2 regions of the Kitasatospora sp. NPDC001683 genome follow, and region 2 is predicted to be linked to the other one. Evidence: riboswitches for the same ligand, from Rfam matches in the RefSeq annotation. Region 2 holds a riboswitch; the other holds the start of a gene.
What was found. A riboswitch is a leader RNA that binds a small molecule or an ion and turns the genes downstream of it on or off. The one in region 2 is predicted to bind glycine.
Positions count from the first base shown of each region.

Region 1: it holds a riboswitch for glycine, as region 2 does, so the genes downstream of both, gcvP (aminomethyl-transferring glycine dehydrogenase) here and gcvT (glycine cleavage system aminomethyltransferase GcvT) in region 2, are expected to answer to the same signal.

Region 1 covers NZ_JBSFGK010000017.1:98,488-106,172, reverse strand. The annotation lists gene ACWCYO_RS12310 (DNA polymerase IV) at 1-1,070, shown strand, start outside; gene ACWCYO_RS12305 (MFS transporter) at 1,233-2,723, opposite strand; partial or broken gene ACWCYO_RS12300 (DUF2382 domain-containing protein) at 2,902-3,318, opposite strand; partial or broken gene ACWCYO_RS12295 (PRC-barrel domain-containing protein) at 3,718-4,092, opposite strand; glycine riboswitch at 4,316-4,419, shown strand; gene gcvP (aminomethyl-transferring glycine dehydrogenase) at 4,658-7,558, shown strand.
Region 2 covers NZ_JBSFGK010000041.1:18,374-26,058, reverse strand. The annotation lists gene ACWCYO_RS22205 (ABC transporter substrate-binding protein) at 1-1,613, opposite strand, end outside; gene ACWCYO_RS22200 (ABC transporter permease) at 1,680-2,669, opposite strand; gene ACWCYO_RS22195 (enhanced serine sensitivity protein SseB C-terminal domain-containing protein) at 3,129-4,088, opposite strand; gene ACWCYO_RS22190 (enhanced serine sensitivity protein SseB C-terminal domain-containing protein) at 4,204-5,001, opposite strand; glycine riboswitch at 5,208-5,312, shown strand; gene gcvT (glycine cleavage system aminomethyltransferase GcvT) at 5,543-6,664, shown strand; gene gcvH (glycine cleavage system protein GcvH) at 6,765-7,142, shown strand; gene glyA (serine hydroxymethyltransferase) at 7,226-7,685, shown strand, end outside.

The sequences.
Region 1 (7,685 bases), on a different contig from region 2:
AGGCCTTCGTCGACCTGGAGGCCGGTCCGTACGGCCCGGTGCTGGCGGAGGCGGACCACGAGACCGGGGAGCGGCTGGTGCTCGCCCTGGCGGAGGACCTGCGGGCGGACATCCAGCGGCTCACCGGGCTGACCGGTTCGGTCGGGGCGGCGGGCTCCAAGCTGATGGCGAAGATCGCCTCCGAGCAGGCCAAGCCGGACGGACTGGTGCTGATCGAGCCGGGGGAGGAGCGGGCGGTGCTCGGCCCGATGCCGGTCCGGGCGCTGCCCGGGATCGGGCCGGCCACCGAGCAGGTGCTGCGCCGGGCGGGGCTGAGCACGGTGGCCGACCTGGCGGAGGCGGGGGAGGCGGAGCTGGTCCAGCTGCTGGGGCGGGCGCACGGCGCCGGGATCTTCCAGATGTCGATAGGGCTGGACGAGCGGCCGGTGGTGGCGGACCAGGACGCCAAGTCGGTCTCGGTGGAGGACACCTACGAGGTGGACCTGGCCGACCGGGACCGGGTGCTGCGCGAGGTGGAGGCGCTGGCCGGCCGGTGCGTACGGCGGCTGCGGGGGGCCGGGCGCTCGGGGCGGACGGTGGTGCTCAAGGTCCGGCGGTTCGACTTCTCGACGCTCACCCGCTCGGAGACCCTGGGCGGGCCGACCGACGACCTGGCGGTGATCACCGCGACGGCGCGGCGCCTGGCCGAGCAGGTGGACATCACCGGCGGGGTCCGGCTGCTCGGTGTGGGGGTGACCCAGCTGGCCGACTACACCCAGGAGGACCTGTTCGCGCAGGCGCTGCGGGAGGAGGCGGCCGAACACGCCGAGGCGGCCGAGGCGGCGGAGGCCGAGGAGGAGCCGGAGGAGGCCGTGGCGCGGCGCTGGCTGCCCGGGCAGGACGTCCACCACGCCGAGTTCGGGCCGGGGTGGGTGCAGGGCAGCGGGGTCGGGCGGGTGACCGTGCGGTTCGAGACGCCGTGGAGCGGGCCGGGGCGGGTGCGGACCTTCGGGGTGGACGATCCGGAGCTGGAGCCGGCCCGGGCGCTGCCGCTTCGGAAGCCCGGGGAACCCGGCGCGGAAGGGGTCTGAAGCGGGTGGAGGGGTGTGGAACGCGGAACGGTCCCACCCGGTAGGGAGTACCGGATGGGACCGCATACCGTGCCGGACTCCGGACGGTCGTGATGCCCTCGCGACCGAGCGGAGGCCGGGGCCCGCGCGTCCTGTCCCTGAGCGCGCGGGCCGGACGCCTCGTCAGGCGTCGGTCTTGGCCAGCTCGGGGCTGGAGGCCTGCTGTGCCGGGTCGCCGATGACGGCGGTGGCCGGCTTGACGGTGCGGATCAGGAAGGGGACGGCACCGGCGATGATGCAGACGACGGCCGTGGTCCAGAACGCGTGCTTGTAGGCGTCCAGGGTGGGCAGCACCACCGGAAGCTTGATCGGGAACTTCATGGTGTCGCCGGTCAGGATGGCGGTCATCACGGCGGTGCCGATCGCGCCACCGACGGTGCGGAGCACGGAGTTCATGCCGTTGGCGATGCCGCTCTGCTCGACCGGGACGGCGCCGTTGATGAAGGCCGGCATCGCGGCGAAGGCGAGGCCGATGCCGAGGCCGAAGATCGCGGAGGCGGTGTAGATGTCGCCCTCGTGGCTGTGCCGCAGGGCCAGGTAGGCCATCGCGATCGCGCCCAGGACGCCACCGAGGACCAGCGGCAGGCGCGGGCCGCGGCGGGCGATCAGCAGGGCGCCGACCGGGGCGGCCACCATCGAGCCGATGGCGGACGGCAGCAGCATCACACCGGCGTGCAGGACGGTCGCGGTGAAGCCGTAGTGGGCCAGCTTCTCCGGGGTCTGGGCGAAGTTGCTGATGACCATGAACGAGCCGTACATGCCGAAGCCGATGAGCAGGCCGGCCAGGTTGGTGAAGGCCACGGCCGGGCGGGACATCATCTTCAGGTCGACCAGCGGGTGCGAGACCTTGGTCTCGATGATGCCCCAGATCAGGGCCACCACGGCGGCGACGGCGAACAGGCCGAGGGTCTTGGTCGAGGTCCAGCCCCAGTGGTTGCCCTGGCTGACCGCGACCAGCAGGGCGGAGAGCCAGCCGGCCAGGGTGAGGGCACCGAGCGGGTCGGCGCCGCCCTCCTTGTCGGTCACCGGGTCGGACGGGACGCGGAAGGCGACCAGGGCGACCGCGATCAGGCCGAAGACCAGGCCCATCCAGAAGATCGACTTGTAGTTCCAGTGCTCCAGCAGCAGGCCGGTCGCGACCAGGCCGAGGCCGGAGCCGACGCCCATGGAGGCGCTGATGGCGGCGACGCCGCCGGTCACCTTCCGCTTGGGCAGCTCGTCGCGGACGATGCTGATCGCCAGTGGCATCACGCCACCGCCGGCGCCCTGCAGGACGCGGGCGACGACCAGCCAGGTGAAGGAGTGGGTGCTGACCGCCAGGGCCGAACCGGCGACCAGACCGGCCAGCGAGATCAGCAGCATGGGCTTGCGGCCCCGGAGGTCGCCGAAGCGGCCCAGCAGGGGAGTCAGCACGGCGGCGGACAGCAGGTTGGCGGTCATCAGCCAGGTGATGTTGGAGCCGGAGACGTCCAGTTCCTTGGCCAGCGACGGCAGGATCGGGACGACCGCGGTCTGCACCACGCTGAACGACAGCATCGCCAGGATGAGGGCCGGCAGGACCCGGGCGTTGCTCTGCTTCTCGGCCGCGGTGGTGGGCTGTGGTGCCTCACTCACGGTTGCTTCCTCCCGTACATAGTGAATGAACTGAAGTAACTGTGCCGGAAGATAGTTCAGAGTGTCAAATATCGAGTGGTTAAGGCTTGGCAAAGCTGAACGGTTCGCCTGCGGTGGACGGCACGCCGAGGGCCCCGGACGGGGTCCGGGGCCCTCGGGCAGGCCGTTGGGCGGGTGATCAGGTCAGGGGGCGCAGACTCGACCGGGAGCCGTTGGCGATCGGTTCGGCCGCCGAGCCGGGCGGGGTGGTGGCGGTGGGGGTGCTGTCGTGGACCTCGACGTGTTCGCGGCGGAGTTCGTCCCGGACCACCTCCTCCGCGGTGTAGCGCTCGACCACCAGGCGGACCCGCTCGATCGGGACGAGGTACTTGCGGACCACCGGTCGTTCCTCACGGAGGGCGACCTCCTCCACCGTCTCGGCGATCTCCTTCTCGGTGAGGGAGACGCGCTCGGCGTCGTTGACCGGCACCCGCTCCACCCGGACCCGTTCGCGGCGCACCGAGACGCGGCGCTCGACCTGCTCGCTGGTCACGTACTTGCGCAGCTTCGCGGTGCCCACGACGTGCCACTCGGAGGTGATGTCCAGCCGCTCCTCCCGGCAGGTGATCTCGACCGGGCCGGTGGGTGTCGAGGCGGCGGCGGTGCCGGCCGGGGCGGGGGCGGTCGTGGCCGGGGCGGGGGTGGTCGGGGCGGGGGCGGTTGTGGTCGGGGCGGGGGCGGGGGCGGGGGCGGTTGTGGTCGGGGCGGGGGTGGTCGGGGCGGGGGCGGTCGTGGCCGGGGCCGGGGCGGGTCGGCGATTCAGCTCGACGGTGGGTGTGGGGGACGGGGTGCCCGCGGTCGCCGTGTTGCCCGTGGCGGCGGGTGTGGGGGTGTTGGGGGTCCGCACGTTGGCCTCCGTGGCGGGGTCGGGGCTGGTGGCGGTGGTGGTCGTCGCCGGGCGGGGTTCGGGGGAGCGGAAGGCGGGCGGCTTGGTGGCTGCGGCGGCCGACGTGCTGCCGAAGTCGAGGTCGGGCTGGGTGGCCCGGCCGGGCTCCCCGGAGGCCGGGCGGCCGTCCGCCGGGGTGTCGAGGCCGTAGTAGCGGTAGAGCTGGAGCTCCTGGGCGGGCGACAGGTGTTGGCCCACGCCGAAGTCCGGCGAGTCCTTGACCAGCGACTTGTCGTAGGGCACCCGGAGTTCGTCGCCGGAGAACTCGCTCGTGGTGAGCGGGACGAAGGCGTCCCGGCCGAAGATGCCGGTCCGGACGGCCGCCCACTCCGGCTGCCCGGTGGCGTCGTCCAGGTACACCTCGTCGACCGTGCCGATCTTGTCTCCGTTGCGGTCCACCGCCTTGTGGCCGATGAGGTCGCGGGGGTCGATGTCGGTCTGCACGCTTTCCTCCAGTGCGCTGCGCCTGCGGAACTCCCGCAGATCGGCGGCCGGAGCACCCGTTCCGGGCGCCACTTCACACCAAAAGGCATGAATCGGACGGACGCGACCGGGGTGCGGCCGGACGGGTCCGCGCTGGGCCGTCCGGGGGACGCGCGTAGATCTCGAGTGACCGGACACACCCGTGATCGGAAGGCCTCCCGCTGGTACCCTGGGCGGCGACCGCCGAGCCCGCTCGGGAGAGTCCCCGACGGCGAAAACCGCTGGTCGGGGCGCCGAAGGAGCAACTCCTCCCCGGAATCTCTCAGGCATCCGTACCGTGCGGGATAGGTCACTCTGGAAAGCAGGGCAGGGGCGTCGGCGCGGGAGCCGGCGATCACCACCCTCACCGACGGTGCAAGCCGACGGAGCGCCACAGCGCGACGTGCGGGCGAAGCTCTCAGGTCCCGATGACAGAGGGGGAGGCCTTTCGGGTCCGCCCGCCCCAGGCCGGTCCGCTGTCCGCAGCGGGGTTGGCCGGCCGGCGTGCGCACCCCCGCCGGTCCGTGACCAGGAGGCCTCGACCACCATGAACGCCCAGCCGAACGCGGGACGCCCCACCGGCGCCTCGACCCTCACCGAGCTTGAGCTGGCCAGCCCCTTCGAGAACCGCCACATCGGCCCCGACGCCGCCGCGCAGGAGAAGATGCTGGCGTCCGTCGGTTACGGCTCGCTGGACGAGCTCGCCGCCACCGCCGTTCCCGAGGCCATCCGCTCCATCACCGCCCTGGACCTGCCCGCCGGCCGCAGCGAGGCCCAGGTCCTCGCCGAGCTGCGCGAGCTGGCCGGCCGCAACCAGGTGCTCCAGCCGATGATCGGCCTGGGCTACTACGGCACCTTCACCCCGCCGGTGATCCTGCGCAACGTCATGGAGAACCCGGCCTGGTACACCGCCTACACCCCGTACCAGCCGGAGATCTCGCAGGGCCGCCTGGAGGCGCTGCTCAACTTCCAGACCCTGGTCTCCGACCTGACCGGCCTGCCCACCTCCGGCTCCTCGCTGCTGGACGAGGGCACCGCGGCCGCCGAGGCGATGGCGCTGGCCCGCCGCGTCACCAAGGTCAAGGGCGGCGTCTTCCTGGTCGACGCCGAGACCCTGCCGCAGACCGTCGCGGTGATCAACACCCGCGCCGTGCCGACCGGTGTCGAGGTCGTCGTCGCCGACCTGTCCGAGGGCATCCCGGCCGAGATCGCCGAGCGCGGAGTCTTCGGCGTGCTGCTGCAGTACCCGGGCGCCACCGGTGTGGTCCGCGACCTCGCCCCGGTGATCGAGCAGGCGCACGGGCTGGGCGCGATCGTCGCCGTCGCCGCCGACCTGCTGGCGCTCACCCTGCTCAAGTCCCCGGGCTCGCTGGGTGCCGACATCGCCTGCGGCACCTCGCAGCGCTTCGGCGTGCCGATGGGCTTCGGCGGCCCGCACGCAGGCTACCTGTCGGTGCGCGCCGAGTACGCCCGCTCGCTGCCCGGCCGCCTGGTCGGCGTCTCCGTCGACGCCGACGGCAACCGCGCCTACCGCCTGGCGCTGCAGACCCGCGAGCAGCACATCCGCCGCGAGAAGGCCACCAGCAACATCTGCACCGCCCAGGTGCTGCTCGCCGTGATGGCCTCGATGTACGCCGTCTACCACGGCCCGGACGGCCTGGCCGACATCGCCCGCCGCACCCACCGCTATGCCGCCGCCCTCGCCGAGGGCCTGCGGGCCGGCGGCGTCGAGCTGCTGCACGGCGAGTTCTTCGACACCGTCACCGCCGTCGTCCCGGGCCGCGCCGCCGAGATCGCCGCCGCCGCCCGCGCCAACGGCATCAACCTGTACCAGGACGGCGCGGACCGGATCTCGGTCTCCACCGACGAGACCACCACCCGCGAGCACCTGGCCGGCGTCTGGGCCGCGTTCGGCGTCCCCGCGGTCGAGGTCGCCGAGGCCGCCGACGCGCTGCCGGCCGCTCTGCTGCGCGAGGACGAGTACCTGACCCACCCGGTCTTCCACAGCCACCGCTCGGAGACCGCCATGCTGCGCTACCTGCGCCGCCTGTCGGACCGGGACTACGCGCTGGACCGCGGCATGATCCCGCTGGGCTCCTGCACCATGAAGCTCAACGCCACCACCGAGATGGAGGCGGTGACCTGGCCGGAGTTCGGCCAGCTGCACCCCTTCGCGCCGGTCGACCAGGCCGCGGGCTACCTGACCCTGATCCGCCAGCTGGAGCAGCAGCTGGTCGAGGTCACCGGCTACGACGCCGTCTCGATCCAGCCGAACGCCGGCTCCCAGGGCGAGCTGGCCGGTCTGCTGGCCGTCCGCGCCTACCACCACGCCAACGGCGACGCCCAGCGCGACGTCTGCCTGATCCCGTCCTCGGCGCACGGCACCAACGCCGCCTCCGCGGTGATGGCCGGCATGCGCGTCGTCGTGGTGAAGACCCTGGTCGACGGCGACGTGGACGTCGAGGACCTCAAGGCCAAGATCGAGCAGCACCGCGACAACCTCGCCGTGCTGATGGTCACCTACCCGTCGACCCACGGCGTGTACGAGACCCAGATCACCGACATCTGCGCCCTGGTGCACGAGGCCGGCGGTCAGGTCTACGTGGACGGCGCCAACCTGAACGCGCTGGTCGGCCTCGCCAAGCCGGGCAAGTTCGGCGCGGACGTCTCGCACCTGAACCTGCACAAGACCTTCTGCATCCCGCACGGCGGCGGCGGCCCGGGCGTCGGCCCGGTCGCGGTGCGCGCCCACCTGGCGCCGTACCTGCCGAACCACCCGCTGCAGGAGGAGGCCGGCCCGGCCACCGGCGTCGGCCCGATCTCGGCCGCGCCGTGGGGCTCGGCGGCGATCCTGCCGATCTCCTGGGCGTACGTCCGGCTGATGGGCGGCGAGGGCCTCAAGCACGCGACCCAGGTCGCGGTGCTGAACGCCAACTACATCGCCAAGCGGCTGGCCCCGCACTTCCCGGTGCTCTACACCGGCCCGGGCGGGCTGGTCGCGCACGAGTGCATCATCGACCTGCGCCCGCTGACCAAGGAGACGGGCGTGACGGTGGACGACATCGCCAAGCGCCTGATCGACTACGGCTTCCACGCGCCGACGATGTCCTTCCCGGTGGCCGGCACGCTGATGATCGAGCCGACCGAGTCCGAGGACCTGCACGAGATCGACCGGTTCTGCGACGCGATGATCGAGATCCGCGGCGAGATCGACAAGGTCGGCTCGGGCGAGTGGGCGGCCGACGACAACCCGCTGCGCAACGCCCCGCACACCGCCGCCGCGCTGGCCGGTGACTGGGCGCACGGCTACTCGCGGCAGGAGGCGGTCTTCCCGGCGGGCGTGAACCCGGCGGACAAGTACTGGCCGCCGGTGAGCCGGATCGACGGCGCGTACGGCGACCGCAACCTGGTCTGCTCCTGCCCGCCGCTGGACGAGTACGGCGTCTGATCCCGATCGGACGGGCAAAGGGCAGGGCTCCGGCGGAACGATTCCGCTGGGGCCCTGCCCTTTGCGTCGCGCTTCGTGTCGTCAGGGGCGGCGGCTGCCCCGCGGGGCGGTCCCGGGGCCGTACGGT
Region 2 (7,685 bases):
CGGGCGGCCTTGTCCGGGTTGACGGCGGCGTCGTCGATCATCTTGTTGACGGCCGGGTCGTTCAGCTGGGCCAGGTTGCTGTTGCCGGACGGCTTGATCGCGCGGCCGTCGACGATCTGCTGCAGGAAGCCGTAGCCGGTCGGCCAGTCGGCACCCCACTGCATCATCATCAGACCGATGTTGTGGTCCTGGGTGAACTGCGGCGCGCCGGCCGAGTCGGTCAGGTACTTGCCCTGCGGGAACTGCTGGATCTCGACGTTGATGCCGACGTTCTTCAGCTGCGCCTGGATCTGGGTGGCCGCGGCGACCTCGGTCGCGCGCTCGGTGCGGGCGGTCAGGACGGTGCTGAAGCCGCCGTCCTTGCCGCAGGCCTTCAGCGAGTCCTTGGCCTTGGCCTGGTCGCCCTTGTTGCCCGGGGTCTCGTACAGGTTGAAGTCCTGGTGGCCCGGGATGTCCGGCGGGAGCACGGTGTTGGCCACCTGGCCGCGGATCGGGCCGCCGAGCGCGGTCTGCACCGCGACCTTGTCGATCGCGTACTGGACGGCCTTGCGGCAGTCGATGTTGTCGAACGGCGCGACCTTGGTGTTGATCGCCATGTAGACCAGGCGGCCGCCGTAGGCGTTGTCGGTCTTGGCCTTGAGCTTCGGGTCGCGCAGGATCTGCGCCTGGGTCTGCGGGTCGACGCCGCCGCCCACCAGGTCGACCTGGGCGTTGCCGGCCAGCAGGTCCTTGTCGATGGTGGCCTGGTCGATGTTCATCTTGAGCACGATCTTGTCCGACAGCTGCTTGCGGATCGGATCGGTGCTCTTGTCCCAGTTGGTGTTCGGCACCAGGACGGCCTGCTTGCCGTCCTCGTAGGTCTCGAACTTGTAGGTGCCGGAGGACACGATGTGCTTCACGTAGTCGGCACCGGTGTCCTTGGCCTGCGGGACCGGCGCGGTCTGCGGGGCGCTGACCAGGTAGTCGAAGTCGGCGAAGGGGTGCTGCAGGTGGAAGACGATCGTGGTGTCGTCCGGGGTCTCGATCGACTTCAGGTCGCCGGTCTTGTCCTTGTACGGACCCTGGTACGGCGTCGGGTTGTCGACCAGCAGGTCGTGGAAGTACGTCGGGCCGTTGGAGTTCACCTCGGGCGCGTAGTTCGAGCGCTCCACGGCGTACTTGACGTCCTTGGAGGTGATCGGGGTGCCGTCGTCGTACTTCAGGCCGGCGCGCAGCTTGTACGTCCAGGTCAGGCCGTCCGCGCTGGGCTGGCCCATCGACTCGGCGAGGTCCGGGACCAGCTTGTTGCCGTCCGCGCCGGCGGCCGGGTTGAAGGTGGTCAGCGGACGGGCGTACAGGCGCGAGAAGTTGTAGATGTACGCGTAGTAGGTGTTGCCCGGGTCGAGCGAGTCCGGGGTGCCCTTCATCTCGAAGGTGACCGTCCCGCCCTTCTTGTCCGAGGCGTTGACGATCTGCTTGGTGGCCGCGTCGGCACCACCGCCGCTCGCGTCGTTGGAGCCGGCCGAGGAGGAGGACGAGCCGCTGCCGCTCTTCGAGCTGGACGAGCAGCCGGTGATGACCAGGACCGCGGCGGCGGCCGCGGCGGTCAACGCGACGGTACGGGACCTACGCATGGGTGGGATCAACCCCTTGAGGTGTGGAGGAGGGAGGGTACTGACTCAGGATCGGTCGCTCTTGGGTCAGTTGCTCTTGGGATCGAGGGCGTCACGCAGCCCGTCGCCGAGCAGGTTGAACGCGAGCACGGTGATGAAGATCGCCAGGCCGGGGACCACCATGTACTGGGGGTCCACCTGGTAGTAGTTCTTCGCGTCGGCGAGCATGCCGCCCCAGGAGGACTGCGGGGGCTGGATGCCGACGCCGAGGAAGCTCAGACCGGCCTCGAAGAGGATGTTGGTCGGGATCAGCAGCGTCGAGTAGACCAGGATCGGGCCGACCAGGTTCGGCAGCAGTTCCTTGAACAGGATGAAGGGGCCGCGGGCGCCGAGGCTGCGGGCCGCGTGGACGAACTCCCGCTCGCGCAGCGAGAGGGTCTGTCCGCGCACGATCCGGCCCATGTAGGGCCAGTTGAAGAAGCCGATCACGAAGATCAGCACCAGGATGTGCAGCGGGAGGCCGTGCAGGCCGAACGCGCCGCCCTGGAGCGAGGCGGAGATCGCGATGGCGAACAGCAGCAGCGGGAACGCCAGGAAGACGTCCATCAGCCGGCTGATCAGGGTGTCCACCCAGCCGCCGTAGTAGCCGGCCATCACGCCGAGCACGGTGCCGAGGGTGTTGGACAGCACGGTCGCGCCGAAGGCGACCAGCAGGGAGACCCAGGAGCCGTCGATCACGCGGGCGAGCAGGTCACGGCCCTGCAGCGGGTCGACGCCGAGCGGGTGGTCCCCGCTCATCCCGCCCCAGTCGCCGAGCGGGATTCCACCGAGGTCGGCGTCCAGCAGGTCGGTGTTCGACGCGTCGGGGTCGAGCCCGAACACGGACTCGATCGGCCCGGCCAGGACGGCCAGGAGGATCAGCAGGATCACCACGATGCCGCCGGCGACGGCGGCCTTGTCCCGCTTGAAGCGGGTCCAGGCGATCCGACCGAGGGAGCGGCCCTCGATCGTCTTGGCCGGGCTCGGGGAGGCGGGCGCCTCGGGTTCGTTCCCGGCGGTTGTCATGGGTGCGGTCATGGTCAGTTGGTCCCCTCGCCGACGGTGGCCGGCCCACGGGTGCCGGGCGCCGGTTCGGCGGTACGGCTGCGGACGTGCGGAGGTGCTAGGAGCTGGTGTTCGCGGCAGTACGTCGTGCACGGGGTACTGCCTCCACGCGGGATGGGCGTCGCATGGATCGAGCGGTCGGCGTGCGCGTTCACCTTCGTGGGGTTTCCAGTACGCGCGATGCGTTGCGCAGAACTCTCTGTCATCCGAACTGGCTTGCGCCAGCCCTGACAACCGACAGATGCCCAACTGTGATCTGCCCGCATGCACCTTCCCGCCGTTTGGCATATCCCTCTTCACACGGCTGTAACTGCCATGTCAAGATGTGCCGGTGCCAAGGCCGGAAAATTCGTCCCGAAAGCACCGAAGCCGACCTGATCAGGGATCAAGTCGGCTTCTTGCCCGAGGCTTTCACAACAACGGGTTCGGCAATCAGCGGCCCGGGTATCCGGGCCACGGCCGCTGGGGCTGCTGAGGTTGCCGGCCCCAACCCGGCGCCGGCGGCTGGGTGCCGTAGGCATAGCCCGGCATCGACTGCCCGGGGATCGGCTGCCCCGGCATCGACTGCCCCGGGTACGGCGGCGGCACCGGCGGGTACGGGCCGGTCGGCGGGCGACCGGCCTCCCGGTCGAAGAACGGCCGCGCGTTGGCGCGCATCCACAGCGCCACCGGGTCGTACTCGTCCGACATCGCCACCGTGGACACCGCGAGCCCCTCCGGGGCCACCGCGATCGCCCGCTGCATCAGCGCCCGCACCGCCTCCACCGCCGGCGGCGAACTCTCGTACAGGTCCAGGCCGATCGCCAGGTACGGCTCCCCCACCGACGGCTGCACCCAGGCCCGGCGCAGCGCCCGGACCGCGCGCACCTCGCCCGCCTGCCGCTCCAGCAGCGCGAAGAACTGCTGGGCGTTCACCTGCGGCTCGCTCAGCTTCAAGGGGCCGGCCGGCAGCCGGTCCAGGCCCGCGGCGATCCGCCGCAGGTCCGCCCACGGCACCCCGACCCCGCCGCCCGGCGCGTGCGGGTTGAGCCACAGGCCCCAGCGGGTGCGGTACAGCGAGGCGGCAATCTCCCGCCCGGAGATGACCTCGTGGGCCCGGGCCCAGCCGGAGGCCGTCAACTGCTCGGGCGAGGTGACGGCCGGCGCGTAGCCGTGGCCGCTGATCTCCATGTTCCCGTACTGGGCGTCCGGACTGCCCGGGCTGCCGTGCCACAGCAGCATCCAGACCTGGCCCTCGGCCAGCGCGTGCAGCAGTCGCTCGTACGCGTCCCAGCGCTCCGGCGCGACCTCGCGCAGGGCCTGCTCCAACGCGCCCGGATCCGCGCCCGGGCGCCCGGCCGGTGCCTGGCCCCAGGGCCCCGGCGCCCCGCCCGCTCCCGTTACCGCACTCATGCGCCCACCTCGCCGCGCCTCTTTCCTGAACCCGCCGGCCCGTCAGCCGCCTGCACGCACCCTATGGCGCGGCACCGGCCACCGCCACGGCGACGTGCCTACGAAGGATCCCCGCTCACGCCCGCGTGTGGAAGGGCATGACCTGGGTCAGCAGCCACTCGACCACCGGGTCGTCGGCGAGGTCGAGCAGCACGAGGTGGACGCCACCCGGCAGCGGCGCGGTTCCCAGCGCCCGCCCGAGCGCCTCGTTCACCGCACCCGGGTCGGCCGGGGCCACCGGGTCCAGCTGGACGCCCACGAACATCACGGTCGGCTCGCCCTCGATGCTGGCCAGCGCCCGGCGCGCGGTCAACACCCCCGGCAGGGCCGACAGTTCGGCCCGGCAGGCGGCCAGGAAGTGCTCCGGGTCCTCACCCGGCACCGGCTCGCGCAGCGCCACCCGGCCGCCGGTCGGCGCGTCCGGCTGCTGCTCCCAGCGGTCGTCCCGCGGCCCGCGGCGCAGCTCCGCCACGCCCTGCGGCGGCACCGGGATGCCCACCGCCGCCTCCGGGTTGACCGCGATGCCCACGCCCAGCGGCAGCCCGCGGGCGAACTCCCAGGCCGGGGCGATCGCGAAGGCCATCCCCGGCGCCTGTTGCAGGAACACCTCCTGCGATGAGAACACCGGTACGTAGGGGGCCCCCGCCAGCTCGACGGTCGGCAGGTCCAGCGACTGCCCGTTCGGGTCGCCCCCGGCCGGCAGCGGGATCCACACCTGGCTGCGGGCCAGCACCTCGATCACCCGCGGGGTCGCCCCCGGGTCGCCCAGCGCGGCCGTCAGCACCTGCTCCAGCTCGTTCGCCGGCCACGCACCGCCCGACGGCGCCGACTCCGGCCCGCCCCACCCCTGCTGCTGCTCCACCGGGTACCCCATGCGCGCCTGAACCGCCCTCTGCCGGTCGGCCGCCCACTGCTGTGCCGACGGGCAGATTCTAGGGCTCGGCTTCGAACGCACGTCGTGTGACCGGGTCCGCCGCACCGTGTGACCGGGTCCCCCCTCCCCTCCTCCGCGCGGACGTGCCATGATGTGCGCGTCCGACGGCATGCGCCGCGGGCCCCCACAACTCCACACCGGCCGCTCGAACCCGCGCGGGAGAGCCCGGAGTGCCCCTCAGGGGGCACAGCCGGCGCCGAAGGAGCAAGTCCTCCCCGGAATCTCTCAGGCCCCCCTACCGCGCGGGTTAGGCACATCTGGAAAGCGGCGCACGGCCCTGTCGCGCGCCCACCCACGGTGCAAGCCGCCATGCTGTCCCGCAAGCTGGAAACAGCTTCGGGCAGGTGGGCGGTGAAGCTCTCAGGTTCGACGACAGATGGGGAGACCCACGCCGCCGCATGCCCGCGCGCAGGGTCGGTCCCGAGCGGGTCCGGTTCCGGCGCGCGCACCCCTGAGTGCCCCGACCGAGGAGTTCCTGGCCATGTCGTCCCTCCGCCTCACCGCGCTCGACGCGCTGCACCGCGCCCTCGGCGCGACCATGACCGACTTCGCCGGCTGGGACATGCCGCTGCGCTACGGCAGCGAGCGCGAGGAGCACCTCGCCGTCCGCACCAAGGCCGGCCTGTTCGACCTCTCGCACATGGGCGAGATCACCGTCACCGGCCCGCAGGCCGGCGAGATGCTGGACCACGCGCTGGTCGGCTTCGTCTCCGCGCTCGGCGTGCTGCGCGCCCGCTACACCATGATCTGCGCCGAGGACGGCGGCATCCTGGACGACCTGATCGTCTACCGCCTGCGCGAGGACGCCTTCCTGGTGGTCGCCAACGCCTCCAACGCCCAGCTGGTGCTGGACGAGCTGATCGCCCGCGCCAAGGGCTTCGACGCCGTCGTCACCGACGACCGCGACACCTACGCGCTGATCGCCGTCCAGGGCCCGGAGGCCACCGGCATCCTGGCGGAGACCACCGACGCCGACCTGCCCGGCCTGAAGTACTACGCGATCCTCCCGGCCAAGGTGGCCGGCAAGGACGTGCTGCTGGCCCGCACCGGCTACACCGGCGAGGACGGCTTCGAGATCTTCTGCCACCCGGTCGACGCCGAGCCGATCTGGCAGGCGCTGACCGCCGCCGGCGAGGGCCACGGCCTGGTCCCGTGCGGCCTGTCCTGCCGCGACACGCTGCGCCTGGAGGCGGGCATGCCGCTGTACGGGCACGAGCTGTCCACCGACCTGACCCCGTTCGACGCCGGCCTGGGCCGGGTCGTCCGCTTCGACAAGACCACCAACGAGGGCGCCTTCGTCGGCCGCAAGGCGCTGGAGCAGGCCGCCGCCGCGGCCGAGAGCAACCCGCCGAAGGTGCTGGTCGGCCTGGTCTCCGAGGGCAAGCGCGTGCCGCGCGCCGAGTACACGGTGGTCTCCACCGACGGCGCCCCGATCGGCCGGATCACCTCGGGCGCGCCGTCCCCGACCCTGGGCAAGCCGATCGCGATGGCCTACGTGGACGCGGCCCACGCCGCGCCCGGCACCACCGTCGCGGTGGACGTGCGCGGCAAGCACGAGCCCGTTCAGGTCGTCGCGCTGCCGTTCTACAAGCGCGCCCGCTGAGGCCGTCGCAGCCCCCTCGATTTCCCATACACGCACGTCGGAGCCGTCCGTGCGGCGGCCCGCTGCGTCGTACCCGCTTCCCATCCTGGAGAATGACGCCATGAGCAACCCCCAGCACCTGCAGTACACCAAGGAGCACGAGTGGCTGACCGCCGCCGTGGACGGCATTTCCACGGTCGGCATCACCAAGCACGCCGCCGATGCCCTCGGTGACATCGTCTACGTGCAGCTGCCCGAGGTCGGCGACACCGTGACCGCCGGCGAGACCTGCGGCGAGCTGGAGTCGACCAAGTCGGTCAGCGACCTGTACTCCCCGGTGACCGGCGAGGTCACCGAGGTCAACCAGGACGTCCTGGACGACAACGGCCTGGTCAACAGCGCCCCCTTCGAGGCCGGCTGGCTGTTCAAGGTCCGGGTCGAGTCGACCGACGAGCTGCTCAGCGCCGACGAGTACGACGCGCTCACCCACGCCGGCTGACCAGCCCGGCACCGGGCGGGCCGCGCGCACGCCGGCCCGCCCCCACCGTCCCTCAGCTCTCCTCCTCCCGGGAAGACCCCACCATGACGGTTCTCAACCAGTCCCTGCACGCCCTCGACCCGGAGATCGCCGCCGCGGTCGACGCCGAGCTGCACCGCCAGCAGACCACCCTGGAGATGATCGCCTCCGAGAACTTCGCCCCGGTGGCGGTCATGGAGGCCCAGGGCTCGGTGCTCACCAACAAGTACGCCGAGGGCTACCCCGGCCGCCGCTACTACGGCGGTTGCGAGCACGTCGACGTGGTCGAGCAGATCGCGATCGACCGCATCAAGGCCCTGTTCGGCGCCGAGCACGCCAACGTCCAGCCGCACTCCGGCGCGCAGGCCAACGCCGCCGCGATGTTCGCGCTGATCCAGCCGGGCGACACCATCCTGGGCCTGAACCTGGCCCACGGCGGTCACCTGACCCACGGCATGAAGATCAACTTCTCCGGCAAGCTCTACAACGTGGTCGCGTACCACGTCGACGAGAAGACCGGCCAGG